Linked DNA regions of Catalinimonas alkaloidigena. The protein of the gene in region 2 interacts with the protein of the main gene of each other region in a pairwise test. Links are inferred from orthologs where the notes say so. Each region holds a gene or a part of one and is shown on either strand. Other genes may lie near its edges. The genes, in order: rho and nusG.

Region 1 (10,760 bases), 5.8 Mb from region 2 along the record:
GCGCTACTTTCCTACTTACTGGCTTTCTGTCAGAGCTTATATGTCTTCATTAGAAAGTACAACCCCTTTTACAGCATTACTTACCGCAAGAAGGTATCTCAAAAATGAAGACCATTATACCACACTCTATTTGGGAAATGGAGCTACACCTCTAAAAATTAATAGTTTGACCGAGGTGCAGCGACTGAATGCTACATGGTTAGGCATAGATTATCAGCATCCTCTGAAGAAAAGACTGTGGCTCATTCGTTCGTCCTTGGAGTTTCAGCAGGAAGATTACGCTGAGATCAGGCTCACAGACCGGCTTAGTTTTACGATTCACCTGAAAAGGAGGTTTTAGTATGAAAGTTATGCTGTTACATACCAACTCTGTTATAATCAATTGGTTCATTTTAAATAAGTACCCTACTGAGATTATTAACTTCATACAAATTGCCATACTACTCATTTCATTAAGTATCATGACTTTAATGATATTGTATTCTCGCCGCTGGTACTTGGTGGCAAGAGACAGAAGGCGCGCTACGTTAAAGTTTCGTTATCAATATTTTATCTATGATGCGCTGGTAGAAAGTAATAAAGAAGAAGTATTATCATCTACCACATTGATTATCAACAAGTTCCAAAAAAATGAATTAAAGAATAAAGAGCAGAAGCAATTGATGACAGACCTTCTTATAGAACTTAAAAAGAGCTTTAGCGGCAATGCTAAAAGGCAATTTCAGCAGTTGTACGTTTGTTTAGGGTTACAACAGGAGTCTATTGCGAAGCTCAAAAGCAGACGTATTCTTCAAAAAATCAAGGGGGTACGTGAATTATCAGAAATTGGATGTCATTGCCCTGAATTGGAAACGGCATTTGTGGATTGGCAGAATGCACCTCAAACCTTATTAGCCGACGAGGTGAAAATAGCCGCTATCCGAATGAATTCACCACATATGCTTAGCTTTTTTTCTCAACAAAAGAGTCCAATCAGTGAGTGGTTGCAAATTCAGCTCCGATTTCAGTTGCAGACATTACCTTCTGAGTCAATTCCCGGTTTTTCTCGCTGGCTAGGTGCAAATGAGCCATCGGCAATCGTTTTTCTACTGCAAATGATAACTTTATTCCAGCAAGAAGATGCCCTTGAGTCGGTTCTACCCCTGTTATATCATACCGATGATGAAGTTAAAGCTGAGGCGATCAACACATTAGAAGCTTTGGATGCTAAGCAATACCTGAGCAACATCATCAATCTGCTAGACGCAAATGATGAGAACCTCAAAATCAAGGCTATTCATGCTATCGGCAAGCTTGGTCATATTTTTCACGCCAACTTACTCCGCCCCCTTTTGCGTCAGGAATCTCCCGGACTTAAAGAAGCTGCTGAATTAGCAATAGCTGAAATTCTTGAGAGAACGCCCAAAAAATCTAAAGAACCTTACAAACATATACCTCATAAAAGCGAGCACATATGAAAGAGCTGAGCATAAAAATCGCAGTATTTATTTCTGAGCATCTGATTTTTTTCTATGCTATTGCTATCTCGCTGGTAAACTTACTCTTAGCTATCGTCTCTATTAGAGAAACCAGAAAATATATCCGTAATAATCGGCATGTAGATGATCAGGCGGTTTTATCCTCACCTTCAGCACCATCTATATCTCTGCTTGTCCCTATGTACAATGAAGAAAAAAGCATTATAGACAGTGTCAGGTCCTTGCTTTCTTTACAGTACAATAACTATGATGTAATTGTCATCAATGATGGTAGCACCGATAATTCTTTGGGAAACCTGATCGACTATTTTCAGTTAATTCCTCTTGCCCAACAAACATCAGGTTTACTTCCTACCCGTAAAATCTTAGGCGTTTATAAGTCAAAAAACAGGGCTTTTGGAAAGCTTATTCTTATTGATAAGCTAAATGGAGGCAAGGCAGATGCCCTAAATGCTGGTCTCAATATTTCAGAAAATAAGCTCGTGGCCACTATGGATGCTGACTCTATTATTGCTCCCGATGCACTATTGAAAATGGTGCGACCCTTTCTTCGCAATAAGACAAGAGTGATTGCTACCGGTGCAATCGTAAGAGTAGCTAACTCATGCAAAGTAGAAGATGGTAGCCTGGTCAATGTACAGCTTCCCTCAAACTTGCTCGCTCGTTTTCAGACCCTGGAGTATCTCCGGATTTTCTTACTTAGTCGCATCGCATGGAGTAAGCTTAACGGCTTGCTTATCGTTTCAGGCGCATTTGGTTTGTTTGATAAACAAATTGCTATCAAGGCAGGGGGATATTCTATCAACACAGTAGGAGAAGATATGGAGTTGGTAGTACGTATGCGACGCTACATGCATAAGCTAAAGCAAAAGTATAAAGTGTTTTATATTCCAGATCCGCTTTGCTGGACTGAAGCCCCTTCAGAAATACGTGTACTGGAGCGTCAAAGAAATCGCTGGGCTCGTGGAGCCGCTGAAACATTGTATCGTCACCGTCAAATATGTCTTAACCCTCGCTATGGTCTAATGGGCATGTTAAGTTATCCTTATTGGTTTTTGTTTGAATACCTAGCCCCTTACATTGAAATCATTGGAGTTTTATATTTTATAGGGTTGCTGATCTGGGGAGCGGTTAACTGGACTTATTTTTTTGCTTTACTTGGTCTTGTATATGCTTTCGCAGTATTTATTTCTGTTCTCGCTTTATTAGCAGAAGAGTTTTCATTTCACAAATATAGTAAACGTTCAGATACGGCCAAGCTAGCCCTTACAGCGCTCCTAGAACCTATATTATATCATCCTATTGTCCTTTTTAGCGTACTTAAAGGCCATCTCGACCTTCTCTTTGGTAAGAAAAGCTGGGGGAATATGAAAAGAACAGGTTTCAAAAATGTTAGCTCCGAAAAACCACCACGCGTAACAGCTTAATCACTTTCTATGAAAATCGATAATGCACTATATGACATAAGAGAGAAACTGCTGGAGTTATCCCATGGAGATTTTGTACAGGAAAAAAAACTAGCCGATCAGTACTTTAAGTCTTTCCAGGACCTGAAAGATATTTATGCGGTTAGTTTGATCAATCAGGATAGTAGGCTCCTTTCTTTTATCCATCAGAAATACAAACCTACTTTCAGAAAGCTCAATCTGACTGAGCTTTCGGACGAAATACAGTCTACTATCCATAAGATCAACAATTTGAATACAGATAGCGCTTTGGATGAATCTGCCACCAAAGTAAGAAGTTATTGTGAAACCCTTATTCGTCAACTTCAGCTACATTACTCCTGGCTCAATTGAAAAAAAACCCTCCCTGGCGGAAGGGTATGATGAATACCTTTTCTCCGAAATCAACTGATAAGCTCAAACCCTGTATAAGGCACCAAAATTTTCGGGATTTTAATTCCTTTTTCGGTTTGGTTATTTTCCAAAATTGCTGCTACTATTCTTGGTAAAGCCAAAGCACTCCCATTAAGCGTATGCAGCAGCTGGGTCTGCTTATTACTGTCTTTAAAACGAAGCTTCAGGCGATTGGCCTGATAGGTTTCAAAATTGCTTACTGAACTTACTTCCAGCCATTTTTTCTGCGCTGCCGAATATACTTCCATATCATAAGTCTGAGCAGAAGTAAACCCGAGATCGCCAGCGCAAAGATTGAGCACCCGATAAGGTAGGTCTAACTTCTCTAACAAAGAACGAATATACAGGGCCATCTCTTCCAGAGCCTGGTACGAATCTTCCGGCCGGTGAATATGTACAATCTCTACCTTATCAAACTGGTGCAGGCGATTAAGTCCTCTTACATGCGCTCCCCAGGAACCAGCTTCTCTACGAAAGCATGGAGTAAACCCAACATGCTTGACAGGGAGGTCTTCTTCTTTCAGGATTACATCCCGATACAGGTTAGTGATAGGAACCTCAGCAGTAGGAATCAGATACAGTTTTTCATTTACCAACTGGTACATCTGCCCTTCCTTATCAGGTAGTTGTCCGGTTCCATATCCGGAGTCTTCATTGATTACTACAGGTGGCTGTATCTCCTGATAAGCAGCTTTTTCCGCTTCATCCAAAAAGAAATTAACCAAAGCACGCTGCAGCTTCGCTCCCTTGCCTTTGTATACCGGAAAACCTGCCCCGGTAATTTTATTACCCAGCTCAAAATCAATAATATCATATTGCTCAATCAACTCCCAGTGAGGTTTTGCTGAACCTGCTAGCTCTGGCACTTCTCCCCATTGCTCTATTAACCTCATTATCTTCTGCGGACCTGCCCTCAGGCACTTTATCGTTGGGTATATTGGGAAGATTATAAAGAAGCTGAGCCAACTCATCTTCATATTGTTTTAGCTGCTCTCCTAATGTTTTGCTGCGTTCTTTCAGCAAAGAAGTTTCTTGTTTGGCTGCTTCTGCTTCGTCCTTTTTCCCCTCTTTCATCAACTGACCTATTTTTTTGGAAACTGTTTTGGAAGATGCAAGAATCTGATCTAGTTCTGTCTGTGTATTTCTGCGTTGCTGATCTTTTTCTACCACAGTCTTCACTGCCTCTTCAGCTTCCGGAAAATGTCTTTTCTGTAAGCCTTTTACTACTTTTTCCTGATTTTCTCTTAAAAAGGAGATTTGTAACATTTTGAAAAAATAATTTGTTAACGAAGTAAAATTTCTTTTATATATGTAATTGTGAACTCAAGTTGACATGCTTGTGTTGACTTCACAAAATTATCTTATTTTTCTTGACAATTAGCAGTAGGTAAAATATTATTGCATCATCAATTCGGACGAAAAGGTATCTTTACCCTCAGTCAGACACTTCACAACACTGCATTGTCCTTTTGAAAGCCTTTTATTTATTTAAAAAATTCATTCCAAATTAAATTAAGCTAGACTTTTTCCTAGATGGATTTAATTTTTAGCACCACTTAATTTTTCCTATGTACAACATTGATGAACTACAGGTCAGGCTTCTTTCTGAGTTGAGAGAGATTGCTGAAGAGCTAAATTTAAAAAATTACAAAAAACTTAATAAGCAGGATCTAATTTATAAAATACTTGATCAGCAGGCTGTTTTGCCTGATGATGAACTTCCGAGTAAGAAGCCTACCGAAAGTAAAAAAAGCGAAACTGAAGACAAACCAAAGTCTAAACCAAAAGCCAGGAGAAAACCCGGTCAGAAATCTAACAAAGACAAGGAAGAAAGCAAGCCGGACAGCAAACAGCCCGCACAAGATCAAAAACGCGAAGAAAGTCCTCGACCTCGTCGTATGAATCGTGTGAATGTTACTGACACTCCTAAAGATAAGGACGAGGCATCTACATCTGACGATACCAGTGATTTGCTGGATTCTTTTGATATAGAGGTTGATGATAAAGATAAAAAAGCTTCCTCCCCTTCAGACTCTAAACCTGAGTCTAAAGAAGATAGAAAAGAAGATAAGGGCAAAGAACCACGCCACTCCAAGCACAAAAAAGAAAATTACGATAACCGTGATTCTCGTCCAGACAACAAAAAACCTCACAGAGAAAATAGAGACAGAGGAAATCAGTCGTCTGTTCCTATCAAAGAATTTGATGGGTTAATTGAAAATGACGGCGTGCTGGAGATTATGCAGGATGGGTACGGATTCCTCCGCTCTTCTGACTACAACTACGTAGCCAGCCCCGATGATATTTACGTTTCTCCTTCTCAGATTAAGTTATTCGGACTTAAGACTGGTGATACTGTAAAAGGCCAGATACGTCCTCCTAAAGAAGGTGAGAAGTATTTCGCGCTACTGAGAGTAGAATCAGTCAATGGAAAAACTACGGATGAGATTCGTGATCGTGTCCCTTTTGAATACCTTACTCCTCTCTTCCCAAATGAAAGGCTAAATCTTCAGACCAAATCTGGGCGTTATTCTACCCGTATTCTGGACCTTTTCTCTCCTATTGGTAAAGGGCAGCGTGGTATGATCGTTTCTCAGCCTAAATCCGGTAAAACTGTATTGCTTAAAGAACTGGCTAACGCCATTGCTGAGAACCACCCTGAAGTATATCTGATGATCCTCCTTATAGACGAACGTCCTGAAGAGGTGACTGATATGGCTCGCAGTGTAAATGGTGAGGTAATCGCTTCTACCTTTGATGAGCAGGCTGAAAAGCATGTGAAAGTTTCCAGCATCGTATTGGAAAAAGCCAAGCGCCTGGTAGAATCCGGACATGATGTTGTGATCCTGCTTGACTCTATTACACGTCTGGCTCGTGCTTATAACACTACTGTCCCTTCTTCCGGAAAAATCCTTTCGGGGGGTGTGGATGCTAATGCATTGCACAAACCTAAGCGTTTCTTCGGAGCTGCCCGTAATGTAGAAAACGGTGGTTCATTGACGATCATCGCTACAGCACTGATAGAAACCGGCTCTAAAATGGATGAGGTGATCTTTGAAGAATTTAAGGGTACTGGTAATATGGAATTGCAGCTTGACCGTAAGCTGGCCAACAAGCGCATTTACCCTGCTATTGATGTTCCTGCATCGGGTACACGTCGCGAAGATCTGCTTATGGAGAAAGACGAGCTTTCTCGCGTATGGATACTCAGAAAGCTGATGTCCGACATGACCTCCCAGGAAGCCATAGAATTCTTATTGCAGCGTATGAAAGGGACGCAGGACAATGATGAATTCCTGGTATCCATGAATGGGTAAGAAATTACATAACATATTTTAATCATAGGCTGCTGACTCCTCGTCGGTAGCCTTTTTTGTTATGCTTCACCTTCTACATAATCTGTGAGATAAAGATACGGCTCAGTAAGTTTGCCCTCTTTGGCGATGGTAGCCCTGGCGATCATGCCATCATCTTTGCCAAATAAATTTGGAAATACATATCTGATCAAATTTTCTCCAAAGGAGCGAGAAGCATCGCGAGGAAGTTCTGAAGGCAAATTGTCTATCGCCATCACGCTCACATACCTGCTGTCCGTAAAAGGCTCCTCAACTACTTTATCTTCCTGAGGATCATAATCATATACCGGATTTTCAATGGTGGTGGGACGCTTGGTTGATGGAATTGAACCTTCAATATCGCAGGTGATATCGGCAATCACCTTAATCTGGAAATTATCTTCCAGCATATCTTCTCTAAAAAATAATACAGGGGCCCTATGGTCCCAGAAGGCTCCGGCGATAAACAGGTCTGTCATCTGAGTATATGGCTGAAATCCCGGTTCAAACTGTTCAGGATATTTAAAGAACTCCTGCCGGCTAAAATCTCCGCCCCCTCTTTTGAGGTTGTAGTCTGTCACAAACAATTGTGCGTAAACTGACTCATCAAAATTCTGCTCCAAATATTCTTTGGGAGACACTTTTCGTATACCTACACCATTCATTACTTCCATAGCGCCTCTAGCTACCCTACCCGCTCCGGTAAGTGCAATCTTGATAGGTGGAAGTTTTACTTTAGCATATTCGATTTTCAGATCTTCTAAATCATAGCAATCCTTAGCTCTGCGAATGTCATACAAACCCGACTTTTTCCCATACGTATAAAGCCCGTTATACGCTCCTACAATACCGGCAAAACGTCCGAATGCTACAATGCGGTTTCCTTTTTCATTGGTAAGGCGCTCATAATCGATCAGGCAAATATTTTTTCTCAGTATCTCTTGCAAGAGCGTTTTGTTATAAGCCTGCTTCTTAATAGTATGAGAGAAAAAGAGGTAAGTCTTATCCGCTATAAGCTCTGGAATCGGCACTTCTTTCACACCTAGCATAATATCGCAATGACTGACATCATCTACCAGCGGAATGCCTAGTTCCTCATACTGAGAATCAGTAAAACACCTGTGCTCACTTCGCTGGCAATATACTTTTACATGTGGAAATTTTTTCTGCAGCTCAACTGCTTGTTGAGGGGTTAGTGTCACTCGTCTGTCTACAGGAACTTTTCCTTCTCTGATCAGGGCTACTTTTATTTCAGGCATAAAAATGATGTTTACTTATTTTACTTACTTTCCAAAGGAATGTTAATATTTAATCCGTTCATTCGTTATTATAGATAAGAACTTATCTAAGATCCATGTCGGGCAAAACCAAATCCTTTTACGAGCGCTTCAGTAGCTGGACCCGTAATTCCATCACGCTTCGCATTGCCTCCATAGCTATTCTGATACTTCTGCTACTCATTCCCACTTCCATGATTGAAAACCTCATTCGCGAGCGGCAAAACTATCGGCAACAGGCCATACAAGAAGTAAGTTCTTCTTGGGCAAATGCACAGACACTCGCCGGCCCAATCTTAACGATCCCCTTTCTCACATCTTATAGAAATAACAATAATCAATTAGTAGAAACTACTGAATACGCTCACTTTCTACCTGATGTATTGAATATTGATACAAAGATTGCTCCTGAAATTCGCCAGCGGGGTATTTATGAAGCGGTAGTATACAGCGCTCAGCTGGCAATTAGCGGTCGGTTTTCTACCCCTGATTTGGAAATGACAAATCTTGATGCAGCCCAGCTTATTTGGGAAGATGCATTTATTGCCTTTGGCATTCCTGATATGCGGGGGATAGAACAAAATATTGTATTGCAATGGCAAGAAGCAGATCTTACTTTTGATCCCGGCGCCGGGCCAGGCAATGTGCTGTCTTCAGGGGTGAAAGTAGATGTGCCAGCGGATACCAGTACACAAGCTTATGATTTTAATTTTCAAATTGAATTGCATGGAAGCGGCTCTCTGGGTTTCTTGCCATTAGGTAAAACCACCAATGTAGTTTTAAATTCAGCCTGGACTAATCCCAGCTTTGTAGGTGCATTCCTGCCTGATGAACACAACATAACAGAAGAAGGCTTTACAGCTAAATGGGAAGTGCTACACCTTAACCGTAATTTTCCCCAGGCCTGGAAAGGTGATCAGTATGTTTTTCCGCTGCAAAATATCGCTCCTCCAGAGGACGATTATCTATACCCACCCTATCGTGAAGAAGCTGCAGTACAGGCTAATACCCAAAGTTATGGATTTGGCGTTAACCTACTGTTGCCGGTAGATCAATACCAGAAAAGTATGCGCTCAGTGAAATATGCGATCATGTTTATCGCGCTTACTTTTCTTACTTTTTTCTTTGTAGAAATTCTGAACCGTAAGCGGATTCATCCGATCCAATACCTTTTAGTAGGACTGGCGCTCTGTATATTCTTTACCTTATTGGTAGCCATCTCTGAGCACACTAGTTTTAACCTGGCCTATATCATTGCTACCATCATGGTCACCAGCCTGATCGCAATTTATGTACAGGCCATTTTCAAACATAAAAAGCTTACTGCCATGTTAACGCTGCTCCTCTTGCTGATGTACGGTTTTATTTTTACGCTTTTACAATTGCAGGATTATGCTCTACTCATCGGCAGTATCGCCCTGTTTATTATTCTGGCAGTGGTCATGTACATTTCCAGAAAAATTGATTGGTATGCGATATCCGAGCGAGAGGATGAGTAGAAAACACAAAATTTATTGAAATGACTCTTCGTTGATATGAAGTAGAGTCCGAGGCCAATAATAATATGTATACAATATGAAGAAGATTTTAATACTCGGAGCAGGACGTTCTGCTGCAGCCCTGATTGACTACCTGAGCAAAGAGGGGCAGAAAAATGACTGGCAGATTCAGGTGGTGGATGCCGCTCCTGATGTTATTCACCAATACGAAAGTAAGTATGAGAATGTAAAAGCTTCCGCTCTGGATGTATTAGATACTTCTGCTCGTGAAAACTTAATGCAACGAGCCAACCTGGTCATTTCCATGCTACCGGCACGTTTCCATATTCATGCGGCAGAGTCTTGTCTTAAGCTAAAAAAACATTTGCTCACCGCTTCTTATGTAGACGATGAAGTGCAACAACTAGCAGGCCAGATCAAACAGGCGGGGCTGATTTTTTTGTACGAATGTGGCCTTGACCCCGGTATTGACCACATGTCGGCCATGCAAATGATCGATCACATAAGATCTCAAGGAGGACATGTCACTTCATTTCAGTCTTTCTGTGGCGGGCTGATGGCTCCCGGCTCTGACGATAATCCCTGGCGGTACAAGTTTACCTGGAACCCTCGTAATGTAGTGCTGGCCGGGAAAGGTGGTACGGCACAATATATTTACAAAGGTATTTACAAAAACATACCGCATCATCAGTTGTTCAAAAGACTGACCATGGTAGAGATTCCTGAATTTGGAGAGTTTGAGTCTTATCCCAATCGGGATTCACTCAATTACAGAGAGCTTTATGGATTATATAAGGCTGAAACCGTATTGAGAGGCACATTACGTCGCCCCGGATTCTGCTCAGCCTGGCATGCCTTTGTGCAGCTTGGCCTTACTGATGACAGCTATCTGGTACGCAATGTAGAGAATATGACCTATGCTGAATTTACACGCTCTTATCTGCCGTATAGTAAGGACGACCTGCTGACCAATTTCAGCCGTTATATTGGCGTTGATATCAGCTCGGAGGTAATGCAGCGTATCAAATGGCTGGGGATACTGGATGAAAAACCTATCGGATTAAAAAAAGCAACTCCCGCCCAGGTGATGCAGCAATTACTGGAAAATAAATGGAAAGCGGATCAGGATGACGAAGATATGATTGTAATGCAACATCAGCTTGAATATCAGATAGAGGATGAACTAAGAAAAAGTACTTCATCCCTGGTTACTATTGGTCAGATCGCCACTTATTCTGCCATGTCCAAAACCGTGGGTTATCCGTTAGGTATTGTGGCCAAGCTTATTTTGCAAAATAAAATCAGTGAGCGT
Region 2 (10,590 bases):
AAAGACCTGACTGAATGGCCAGGCCTAATTGCAAAGCAATCTAGTAATATTTCAATGATTACTTGAGTTCTACTTCTGCACCAGCTTCTTCAAGCTGCTTTTTTAGTCCTTCAGCTTCGTCCTTACTTACACCTTCTTTAATTTCTTTAGGTGCACTGTCTACAAGTTCTTTTGCTTCTTTAAGACCTAAACCAGTTAATTCTTTAACAAGTTTCACAACTGCTAGTTTAGAACCGCCAGGTGACTTCAGCACTACGTCAAATGAAGTCTTTTCTTCCTCGGCAGCAGCATCACCACCTCCACCTGCAACAGCAACAGGAGCAGCGGCTGCAGCTGGCTCAATGCCATATTCCTCTTTTAGGATGGTAGCAAGTTCGTTAACTTCCTTAACTGTAAGGTTAACCAGCTGTTCTGCGAAATCTTTCAAGTCTGCCATTTTAAAACGCTATTTAAATTGATTTGTTTATTACTAAATTAATATACTATCCTTCTCTTTCGGACAATGTTTTTACAATCCCCGCCAGTTTATGCTTTCCACTCTGAAGCGCAGAGATAACATTGGTTGCAGGAGATTGTAATAAAGTGATAATCTCACCAATAAGTTCCTCTTTGGACTTCAATGAGCTTAACATATCCAAATGCTCAGCTCCTATAAATAAATCGCTATCTATAGAAGCGGCTTTGAAAGCAGGCTTTGTAAGCTCTTTATCTTTCTTTTTATATTCTTTAATTATTTTGGCCGGAGCATTACTAACTTCAGGAGAAAACATAATCCCTGAAGTACCTTTTAACGCTTCGTCAAAAGGAGCGTAATCTGTATCTAGTTTCTCCAGCGCCTTTTTGATCAGGGTGTTTTTTACAATTCTGTACTCAACACCTCTTTTATAGCACATTTCACGAAAGTTATTTACCTCAGCAACAGTTAGGCCTCCGGTATCAGCAATGTAAAAATGGCTTGTGTTTTTTAACTTTTCAGCTAATTCTTCTATCAGGACACCTTTTTCTTCTCTAGTCATGATTATAATCCAGCTATACTGTTTTTATCAATTTGGATTCCTTTACTCATCGTACTAGACAAGTAAATTCCTTTTATGTATGTTCCTTTGGTGGAAGCAGGCTTAAGTCTGCTTAATGTCTGAATAACTTCATTAGCATTTTCAGCAATTCTCTGAGCGTCAAAAGAAGCCTTTCCTACGCTGGTATGAATGATACCGAATTTATCTACTTTGAAATCAATCTTACCACCCTTTACTTCCTGTACTGCTTTACCAATATCCATGGTAACTGTACCCGCTTTAGGATTGGGCATTAGTCCGCGAGGTCCTAGCACTCTACCCAGACGACCTACTTTAGCCATTACCGTAGGCATGGTGATGATTACATCTACATCTGTCCATCCACCCTCAATCTTCTGGATATAATCGTCCAGCCCCACATAGTCTGCACCTGCTTCTTTAGCTTCCTCTTCTTTGTCTGGTGTACAAAGGACCAATACTTTCACTTCTTTACCCGTTCCATGAGGTAAAGCTACAACACCTCTAACCATTTGGTCCGCTTTACGAGGATCAACTCCCAGATTAACATCCAAATCTACAGAGGCATCAAAACTTGTAGTGGTAATATCTTTTACCATTGAAGATGCTTCTTCCAGAGAATATGACTTGGTGAAATCATATTTCTTTAAAATATCTGCTTTCTTTTTAGATAACTTAGCCATTTGTCAGTTTTATTAATTATCCCAGGGAGCTTTACCTTTTACTGTGATACCCATACTCTTCGCGGTACCCGCAACCATTTTCATGGCTGACTCAACTTTGAATGCGTTAAGGTCAGGCATTTTGGTTTCAGCTATTTCCTTGACCTGATCCCAACTTACTGAACCCACTTTACTACGGTTGGGCTCGGAAGATCCTTTTTTCTGCTTAGCAGCTTCCAGAAGCATAACTGCCGCCGGAGGCGTTTTGATCACGAAGTCAAAAGACTTGTCAGAGAATATGGTCACTACCACTGGTAATACCTGTCCCTGTTTGTCTTGAGTTCTACCGTTAAATTGCTTGCAGAACTCCATGATATTCAAGCCTTTACTACCAAGCGCCGGACCTACCGGAGGTGAAGGGTTAGCTTGCCCACCCCTTATTTGTAACTTTAAAAATCCAACTATTTCCTTAGCCATTGTTGCTACTATTATCTAATTTCTCTACTTGCATGTAATTAAGTTCCACAGGCGTATTTCTACCAAAGATTTTGACCATCACTTTCAGCTTTTTCCGCTCTTCAAACACTTCCTCTATGTTACCGATAAACCCACTGAAAGGACCATCCATTACCTTCACTTCTTCGCCTACCATATACGGTGTCTCCAGTTTTACTTCATCCTCATCCGTATCTTCAACTTTGCCGAGTATTCTGTTAACTTCACTGGGGCGCAGCGGGATAGGCGTTTTGTCTGCTCCTTTTTCATTAGAGCCCAAAAAACCGATCACATTTGGGATATTGGTGATGGTATCATACACATTTGCTTTCTGCAGATCTGCAGAAATCATGATGTATCCAGGAAAAAAGTTTCTCTCTCTCACTCTTTTCTTACCATTTCTCATCTCCATCACTTTTTCAGATGGAATTAGCACCTGAGGAATATATTCCCCCAGATTGTTAATGGCAATTTCCTTCTCCAGGTACTCCTTTACCTTCCTTTCCTTTCCACTAATAGCCCTAACCACATACCACTTGAAGTCACCCATATTTAAAACGCGTTATAAAACCAAGTCATCGTGTTCTCAAAGCCCAGATCAATTAAACCTATCAATAAGGCGAATATCAAGGAAGCGATCAACACTAAGACAGAGCTTCTTTGCAATGACGAATAATTCGGCCATGTCACCTTATTCTTCATCTCATCATAGGAAGCTTTGACAAACTCAACTAAATTATTCATCTCTTTAGCAATTTATAGCACGGGCGGTAAGATTCGAACTCACGACCTACGGTTTTGGAGACCGTTGCTCTACCAGCTGAGCTACACCCGTATAAGTGTAAAGACTTGACTTTACAGAGTACTCCCTGGAAGCCAAGCCTTTACTGAATATTGTTATAGAATTACTCTATGATGTCAGTAACCTGACCTGCACCAACAGTTCTACCTCCTTCGCGTATCGCAAACCTTAACCCTTTGTCCATTGCAATAGGGCTGATTAACTCAACAGAAATAGAAACGTTATCTCCAGGCATCACCATCTCTACGTTTTCAGGAAGAGATATCTCTCCGGTAACGTCAGTGGTTCTAAAGTAGAACTGAGGACGGTATTTCTTGAAGAAAGGAGTATGACGTCCACCTTCTTCTTTTGACAATACATAAACCTCAGCTTTAAACTTATGGTGAGGAGTAACTGTACCGGGTTTAGCGATAACCATACCTCTTCTGATCTGAGATTTTTCAATACCTCTTAACAAAAGACCTACATTATCTCCAGCCTCTCCACGGTCAAGAATTTTACGGAACATCTCAACACCAGTAATTGTAGACTTAAGGTTTTCAGCACCCATTCCCATAATCTCAACAGGATCACCAGAATTGATAACTCCACGCTCTATTCTACCGGTAGCTACAGTACCACGGCCAGTGATAGAAAATACATCTTCAACAGGCATCAAGAAATCTTTGTCAATAAGACGCTCAGGAAGAGGAATGTGCTCATCAACAGCACTCATCAACTCCATAATTTTCTCAACCCATTTTTCTTCACCATTCAAAGCTCCTAATGCAGAACCCTGAATTACAGGAATATCATCACCAGGGAATTCATAGAACGAAAGCAACTCTCTGATTTCCATTTCTACTAACTCAAGTAGCTCAGGGTCATCAACCAAGTCAACCTTGTTCATGAAAACTACGATAGCAGGCACACCTACCTGACGAGCCAAAAGAATATGCTCTCTGGTCTGAGGCATAGGGCCGTCAGTAGCAGCTACCACCAAAATAGCACCGTCCATCTGCGCAGCACCAGTAACCATGTTCTTAACATAGTCAGCGTGACCTGGGCAGTCAACGTGAGCATAGTGACGATTTTCTGTCTGATACTCTACGTGAGCAGTGTTGATTGTAATACCTCTTTCTTTTTCTTCAGGAGCATTATCAATCGTAGCGAAATCACGGAGGTCAGCCAAACCCTTATCAGCAAGCACTTTTGTGATCGCTGCAGTTAATGTTGTTTTACCGTGATCGACGTGACCAATTGTACCAATGTTCAAGTGTGGTTTAGAACGGTCAAAGGTTGCTTTAGCCATTTTCTAAATAAGTTACAGTTTCAAATAAATTTAAGTCATTAAGGTAATGAACCCACAGCTTTTGAGCCAATGACGGGATTTGAACCCGTGACCTCGTCCTTACCAAGGAAGCGCTCTACCCCTGAGCTACATCGGCTTAAGCAATGCTCAAGCATTACAAGAGAGAGCGGGAGACGGGGGTCGAACCCGCGACCTACAGCTTGGAAGGCTGTCGCTCTACCAACTGAGCTACTCCCGCTTAAAGTTCAAACCAAACAGTTACTTTGAAAGAAAAATTCAAAATAACTATTAAAAACAAGTGGGGAGAGCAGGATTCGAACCTACGAAGTCGTAAGACAACAGATTTACAGTCTGCCCCAGTTGGCCGCTTTGGTATCTCCCCATGATGTGAAAAAACGATTAAAAACAGATTTTTTCACGGATTTAAAACCCCTCTGTTTCTAATGGAAGTGCAAAAGTAAACGCTTTTTTGATTTATTCAAACTTATGCTTTAAAAGAAACAAAAAAAATTCCCTGTTTATGGGATACTTTCGTATATAGAACGTAAGCGCTGGTCTTTTTCCTCTTCTTTGATATTTTGTCTAAGCCTCTGTACTTCTTCTCGATCGTCAAAAAAACTAAGAGAACGATAGGCATTTAGCCGAATGTAATATTTTGGATGCTTTTCAGCATATTCTGCAAGTAAATCAATACCACCTTGCTGGTCTTCCGGAGGCAAATTTATTAAAAATCTGGCAAAATAGTTAAGTAAGTAATATAAAGCTTCATCATTTATTTGTGTAAACTTATCCGAAAACCAGGAATATTTGTCCTGAATTTGATTTTCCACATAATAATCAGCCAACGCTATGACTACATTGAAGTTTGAATACTCTTCATAAGGCGCAAATACTTCTCCTTTGTCATTTGCACCACTTAAGGTATAAGCGGCAATAGAAGAACCGACTACCGCATAAGAACTGTCATTCATTCCCTGTAAATAAACCGCCCTGTATTTATCAGCATCTAAGGCAGCAAGTACCGAGATAGCATCTGCTCGCACCAACGATTTATCATCCTGTCCGGCCATTTGGAGCACCTTATTAACATCCTCTGAGCTCAAAAACTGAGGAAACAATTCCAATGTATTCAGTGCCATCTGCCTGATCATCCAAAATTCGTCATTGAGTGCTTTTTTATATACCTGAGCGACCTCACTTCCTACACTATCCTGCGCTAAAGCTTCCAGTGCTTCCATTCTTTTAATGGGGTTGGAGGCATGCTGATACTGATATGTCCACTCCTGAGGGGTTTTATCGTGATTGATTTCCATAAGTAGGTCTGCCCCGGGGTCAAAAATCATCAGATCAGGATTTTGACTGAGCTCAAAACTCCAGCTTTTCTCTTCTTCATCAACTAAAAGTGAAAACTGTTGAGGCTTATCGTTGACCCAAACTTCCATCTGAAGAGGAATGGTAAATACAGGTGTGATTTCAGTATTCTGTACCTGTTGAATGTTTAGCCGTAGCTTTCCACTATCGTACAGATGTTTAACCTCTAGTTGTGGGTGACCTGAAGCAAGAAACCACTGATTGAAAAACCAGTTCAGATCCTGACCACTTACTTCTTCAAAAGCCAACCTTAAATCATGTATTTCTACCGAAGTATAAGCGTGCTCATTCAGGTAATTGTGTAAAGCTGTGAAAAATGCTTCGTCGCCCAAATACGTTCTGAGCATGTGCAGAATCCTACTGCCCTTGTCATACGAATGACGATCAAACATATCTTCCTGATCCTCATAACGGTAGCGAATGAGATCCACCTGTTTTTCTTCAGCTTCAGCAAAATAATTTTGACCTTGCTCCCAAAGGGTATATTCTCCTTCATTTTTACCGTACTTGTAGTTGCTCCACAGATATTCCGAATATGTAGCGAAAGACTCATTCAAAGGTAAATTTGCCCAGGACTCACAGGTTACCAGGTCACCGAACCAATGATGGAAAAGCTCATGAGCGATTATGTCGTCCCAGTGATAGTCAATAAGTTCTCTGTCATCCACCTGTAGGCTTTCCATAAACACTGAAGCCGTTGTATTTTCCATAGCTCCGGAAACAAAATCACGCACAACCACCTGACTGTACTTAGGCCAGACATACTCTACCCCCAGTAGGTTAGAAAAATACTTCATCATTTCAGGTGTACGACCGAATATATCTCTGGCATAAGGTTCAAAGGCAGGCTCTACATAATAACTTAATTCTTTGTCCTGCCACTGGTCTTCTACAATCGCATAATCTCCTATCGCCATCATGAAGAGGTATGGGGCATGTGGCTGGTCCATTTTCCAGTAATCAGTACGAGTATTATCGTCATTGAATTGAGAAGAGACCAATAGCCCGTTGGAAAGAGTCTTGAAAGCACTATCGACAGTAATGAACATCTCCTGAGTGGTACGCTCATTAGGGGCATCAATAGTAGGAAACCAGCATGAATTTGCCTGAGTTTCTCCTTGTGTCCACACCTGCGTAGGTTTAGGTCCTAGCTGGGTAGAATCAGTACCGATAAAATACAGTCCTTTGTCCTGCGTAATAGCAGCACTTCCCTTCAACTCTATTTCATCCGGCCTTGCGGTATAGAATATTTTGACAAAAAATTCTTCCTGACGACTATATTCACGATCCAGTTGTATATTCAGTTGATAGCCATCGTAATCGTACTCAAGTGTCTTCTCCTGATCATCTTTCCACAACACAAGTTTTTGAATATCAAAGCCTTTAGCATCTAACATCAACCTATCTTTAGGATAAAAATAAGGCTTGAGTTGCAGCGTGGCGATACCTTCCAGCGTATGTGCCAATATATTTGGTTCTACCTCCAGCCTGGTATGTAAGAGATCAAACTCACGGGTGTGAGAAGCACGATAAGGAATTGTTTCTTCTTTGATTTCGTCTATAGGGGGCGTAATGGTATTGCTTTGAAGCGAGTCCTGTCGGAGCGAATCCTGAACATTCACATCATCTTTCCTGGCCTCTAATTGGGTAGATCTACAAGCTAGGTTAAATAACAATAAGCAAATCAAACAAGCACGAAGAAACTGCATGAAGTATGGATTAATAAGAATGAAATGTTAACTTAAACGCGTAATCTAAACCTGACACAAACATAATGCTGCTAAAGGCAAACATCCACGAGCAACAAAAGTACGAAGTTGAACTAAAATCGGAACAAACACTAATCAACAATCAGGATTTTTCCCACAAGCTTTCCTCTCTTACTGAGCATACTTTTCACCTCTTACATGAACATCGCTCATACAAGATTGAAGTCGTAAAATCCGATTACTCCCGGAAAGATTTTTTACTAAAAATCAACGGCAGGCAAATACCGGTAAAATTACAAGACCGTTTTGATCAGTTGATTGAAGCCATGGGGATGCAGGCTGCTGACGAACTTGCTGATAAAGAAATACTTGCGCCTATGCCCGGACTTGTACTACAGTTTCATGTAAATGAAGGCGACGAAGTAAAAAAAGGTTCTCCATTGCTAACATTGGAAGCCATGAAGATGGAAAATGTACTCAAATCCCCCGGAGATGGTAAGGTGGCTAAAATCCATGTGGAAGCAGGAAAAAGTGTAGAGAAAAATCAATTAATGGTAGTATTGGAATGAGTTTTTTTGTCTTAAAAAAGCTATAACTGTCTTTTTTGAAAATCGAGTTCGTTTTGTCTGTCAACTTATTTTTGGTATTTCTATATTTGTCTCTCAAAACCCAATTGAATGAAATATAAAAGAATCCTTTTAAAGCTGAGCGGTGAAGCGCTCATGGGAAGCCAGCAGTACGGTATAGACTCTGACCGGCTTCAGCAATATGCCCAGGAAATCAAAAGGGTAAAAGATGCAGGTGTAGAAATTGCTATCGTGATCGGAGGGGGCAACATATTCAGAGGTGTACAGGCTGAGAAGTCCGGTATGGACCGTGTACAGGGAGATTATATGGGTATGCTGGCTACTGTCATCAACGCCATGGCTTTGCAGAGTGCTTTGGAAAAGATCGGTTTGTATACACGCCTGATGTCAGGGATCAAGATTGAACAGGTTTGTGAGCCGTTCATCCGCAGGAGAGCAGTCCGCCATTTGGAAAAAGGAAGAGTTGTCATCTTCGGCGCAGGTATTGGTAACCCTTATTTTACTACTGACTCTACTGCAAGTCTCCGGGCTATTGAGATAGAAGCAGACGTGGTGCTCAAAGGTACCCGAGTAGATGGAGTGTACACCGCTGACCCTGAGAAAGACCCTAACGCCAAACGTTTTTCCAACATTACCTTTACAGAAGTTTACCAAAAAGGACTGAATGTTATGGATATGACGGCCTTTACCCTTTGTCAGGAAAACAATTTGCCTATCATCGTATTTGATATGAATAAGCCAGGTAACTTGTATAACTTACTCAGCGGTCAGGAAGTAGGCACTTTGATCAATTAAAGGCTTACTACCTTTTTTAAGGTTGATTTAATTTACAATATTTAATACCCACTATTGTTGATTTAATTTTTAAACAATGACTGAAGAAATTCAAATGTACCTTGACGAGGCTGAAGAAAACATGAAAAAAGCCGTAGAGCACGTCATAGGAGAGTTTAAAAAGATCAGGGCAGGAAAAGCACAACCCAACATGCTGGATGGTCTTATGGTTGAATATTATGGAAATAATACCCCCATCAATCAGGTAGCATCTATCACTACACCCGATGCACGTACGGTAATGATAAAGCCCTGGGAAAAAAAGATGGTTAACGAAATCGAACGTGCTATTATCAACTCTGATCTGGGACTTAATCCTCAAAATGATGGAGAGGTAGTTCGGCTTAACATTCCCCCACTTACAGAAGAGAGAAGGAAAAATCTGGTAAAACAGGCAAAAAACGAAGCGGAAAATGGCAAGGTGAGTGTGCGTAATATCAGGAAAGATGCGAATGATTCCATCAAGAAACTATTAAAAGATGGTACTTCCGAAGACGATGTCAAAGAAGGAGAAGATAATGTTCAGGAGCTTACTGATAAATACAGTAACAAGATTGACAGTCTTTTTGAAGAAAAGGACAAAGAAATTATGACCGTCTGATCATCTTTAAAGGTAGAATTTTTTTGCGTTTATATATTCTACCACTCTGTCATGTACCAGATACCTTATAGGCACATCATTTTTGATACTATCTCTGATAAAGGTAGCTGATATATCAATCAAAGGAGCATTAACCATCCTGATATTAGGATGGTTTTTTATTTGCTCCTTTACTTTTTTTTCGTCGGTGTTTGGCCTGGGATAGACTATCATTCCGTAGTGATTAAGGATTTCCTGATAATTTTTCCATTTGTGAAAATGCTTCAGATTATCGCTGCCGAGTACCAGACTGAAATGATGCTGGGGGTAACGGTCTTTCAGATAAGCCAAGGTATCTACAGTATAACTTGGTTTGGGCATGCTGAACTCCACATTGGAAACCCTTAGCTCAAAGTTATCCTCAATAGCCAACTCTACCATTCGCAGGCGGTCTACATCAGATAACAGAGACTTCGCACTCTTGAATGGATTTTGAGGTGATACTACAAACCACACCTGATCTAAGTCAGCATAGCCTCTTATGGTATTCGCAATGATAAGATGTCCAATATGGATCGGGTTAAAAGACCCAAAAAAAAGCCCTACTTTCACCTGAAGCAATTAAATTTCAAAAGATCAGAAGCAAATTTACTCAGGGAAAAGAACTTCGTCAACTATATGTACATAGCCGTTGTCAGCTTCACGGTCGCTGAATACCAGGGCGGCACTATCTAAAGTGAGTGTGCCATCTACTTTAATTACTTTCAAAGGATTGCCATACAGGGGCTTCAGTTCTTTCATATTGGCAATTTCGGTATCGCTATAACTACCTTTCACTACATGGTGCATTAAAATTTTTCTCAATTCCTCACGCTCAACAGAACCTGGAACAGCATCATCATGATTTGGACTTAGCTGATCAAGTGCAAGGTCAGAAGGAGCAAAAAGCGTATATGGTCCTTCCTGAGACAGCAGTGAATCCAAGCCGGTGGCTCTCAAGGCATTATGAAGTATAGCCAAAGCCTGATTATCTCCAACAGTTTGATAGATGTTACCATCTCCTATTCTCAACTCGTTGTCCTCTTTGCCTACCATTACATCTGACTCAAACTCTATATCACTTTTCTCTTCAGGTTCTTCCTTGCTCTTGACACAAGAAACAGTACCAATAATGAGTAGGCTTAATAAAATATGTGCAAAAATTTTCATATCAATATGATTATTC

What was found.
Region 1: the proteins of nusG (region 2) and rho interact in binary tests that used the Escherichia coli proteins (3 or more experiments, as listed by UniProt). The link is inferred for Catalinimonas alkaloidigena from one-to-one orthologs.

Annotation. Positions count from the first base shown.
Region 1 is NZ_JAQFIL010000001.1:6,766,782-6,777,541, forward strand. The notes cover bases 4,363-7,279. They hold rho (transcription termination factor Rho), read left to right. Parts: upstream 4,363-4,905; coding sequence 4,906-6,654; downstream 6,655-7,279. Other genes in these bases: OKW21_RS27390 (NAD(P)-dependent oxidoreductase), read right to left, coding at 6,714-7,279. Outside these bases: OKW21_RS27360 (YaiO family outer membrane beta-barrel protein), read left to right, coding at 1-340; OKW21_RS27365 (HEAT repeat domain-containing protein), read left to right, coding at 606-1,457; OKW21_RS27370 (glycosyltransferase family 2 protein), read left to right, coding at 1,454-2,905; OKW21_RS27375 (hypothetical protein), read left to right, coding at 2,915-3,277; more of OKW21_RS27390, read right to left, coding at 7,280-7,931; cell envelope integrity protein CreD, read left to right, coding at 8,027-9,448; OKW21_RS27400 (saccharopine dehydrogenase C-terminal domain-containing protein), read left to right, coding at 9,525-10,760. UniProt on the Escherichia coli protein: Facilitates transcription termination by a mechanism that involves Rho binding to the nascent RNA, activation of Rho's RNA-dependent ATPase activity, and release of the mRNA from the DNA template.
Region 2 is NZ_JAQFIL010000001.1:927,507-938,096, reverse strand. Bases 954-3,700 are described here. They hold nusG (transcription termination/antitermination protein NusG), read right to left. Parts: upstream 2,742-3,700; coding sequence 2,166-2,741; downstream 954-2,165. Other genes in these bases: tuf (elongation factor Tu), read right to left, coding at 3,097-3,700; secE (preprotein translocase subunit SecE), read right to left, coding at 2,744-2,935; rplK (50S ribosomal protein L11), read right to left, coding at 1,730-2,173; rplA (50S ribosomal protein L1), read right to left, coding at 1,019-1,717; rplJ (50S ribosomal protein L10), read right to left, coding at 954-1,016. In the rest of the region: rplL (50S ribosomal protein L7/L12), read right to left, coding at 59-436; more of rplJ, read right to left, coding at 483-953; more of tuf, read right to left, coding at 3,701-4,284; OKW21_RS03860 (M1 family metallopeptidase), read right to left, coding at 4,803-7,364; OKW21_RS03855 (acyl-CoA carboxylase biotin carboxyl carrier protein subunit), read left to right, coding at 7,430-7,933; pyrH (UMP kinase), read left to right, coding at 8,042-8,746; frr (ribosome recycling factor), read left to right, coding at 8,823-9,386; nadD (nicotinate (nicotinamide) nucleotide adenylyltransferase), read right to left, coding at 9,393-9,977; OKW21_RS03835 (fasciclin domain-containing protein), read right to left, coding at 10,014-10,574. UniProt on the Escherichia coli protein: Part of the processive rRNA transcription and antitermination complex (rrnTAC). The complex forms an RNA-chaperone ring around the RNA exit tunnel of RNA polymerase (RNAP).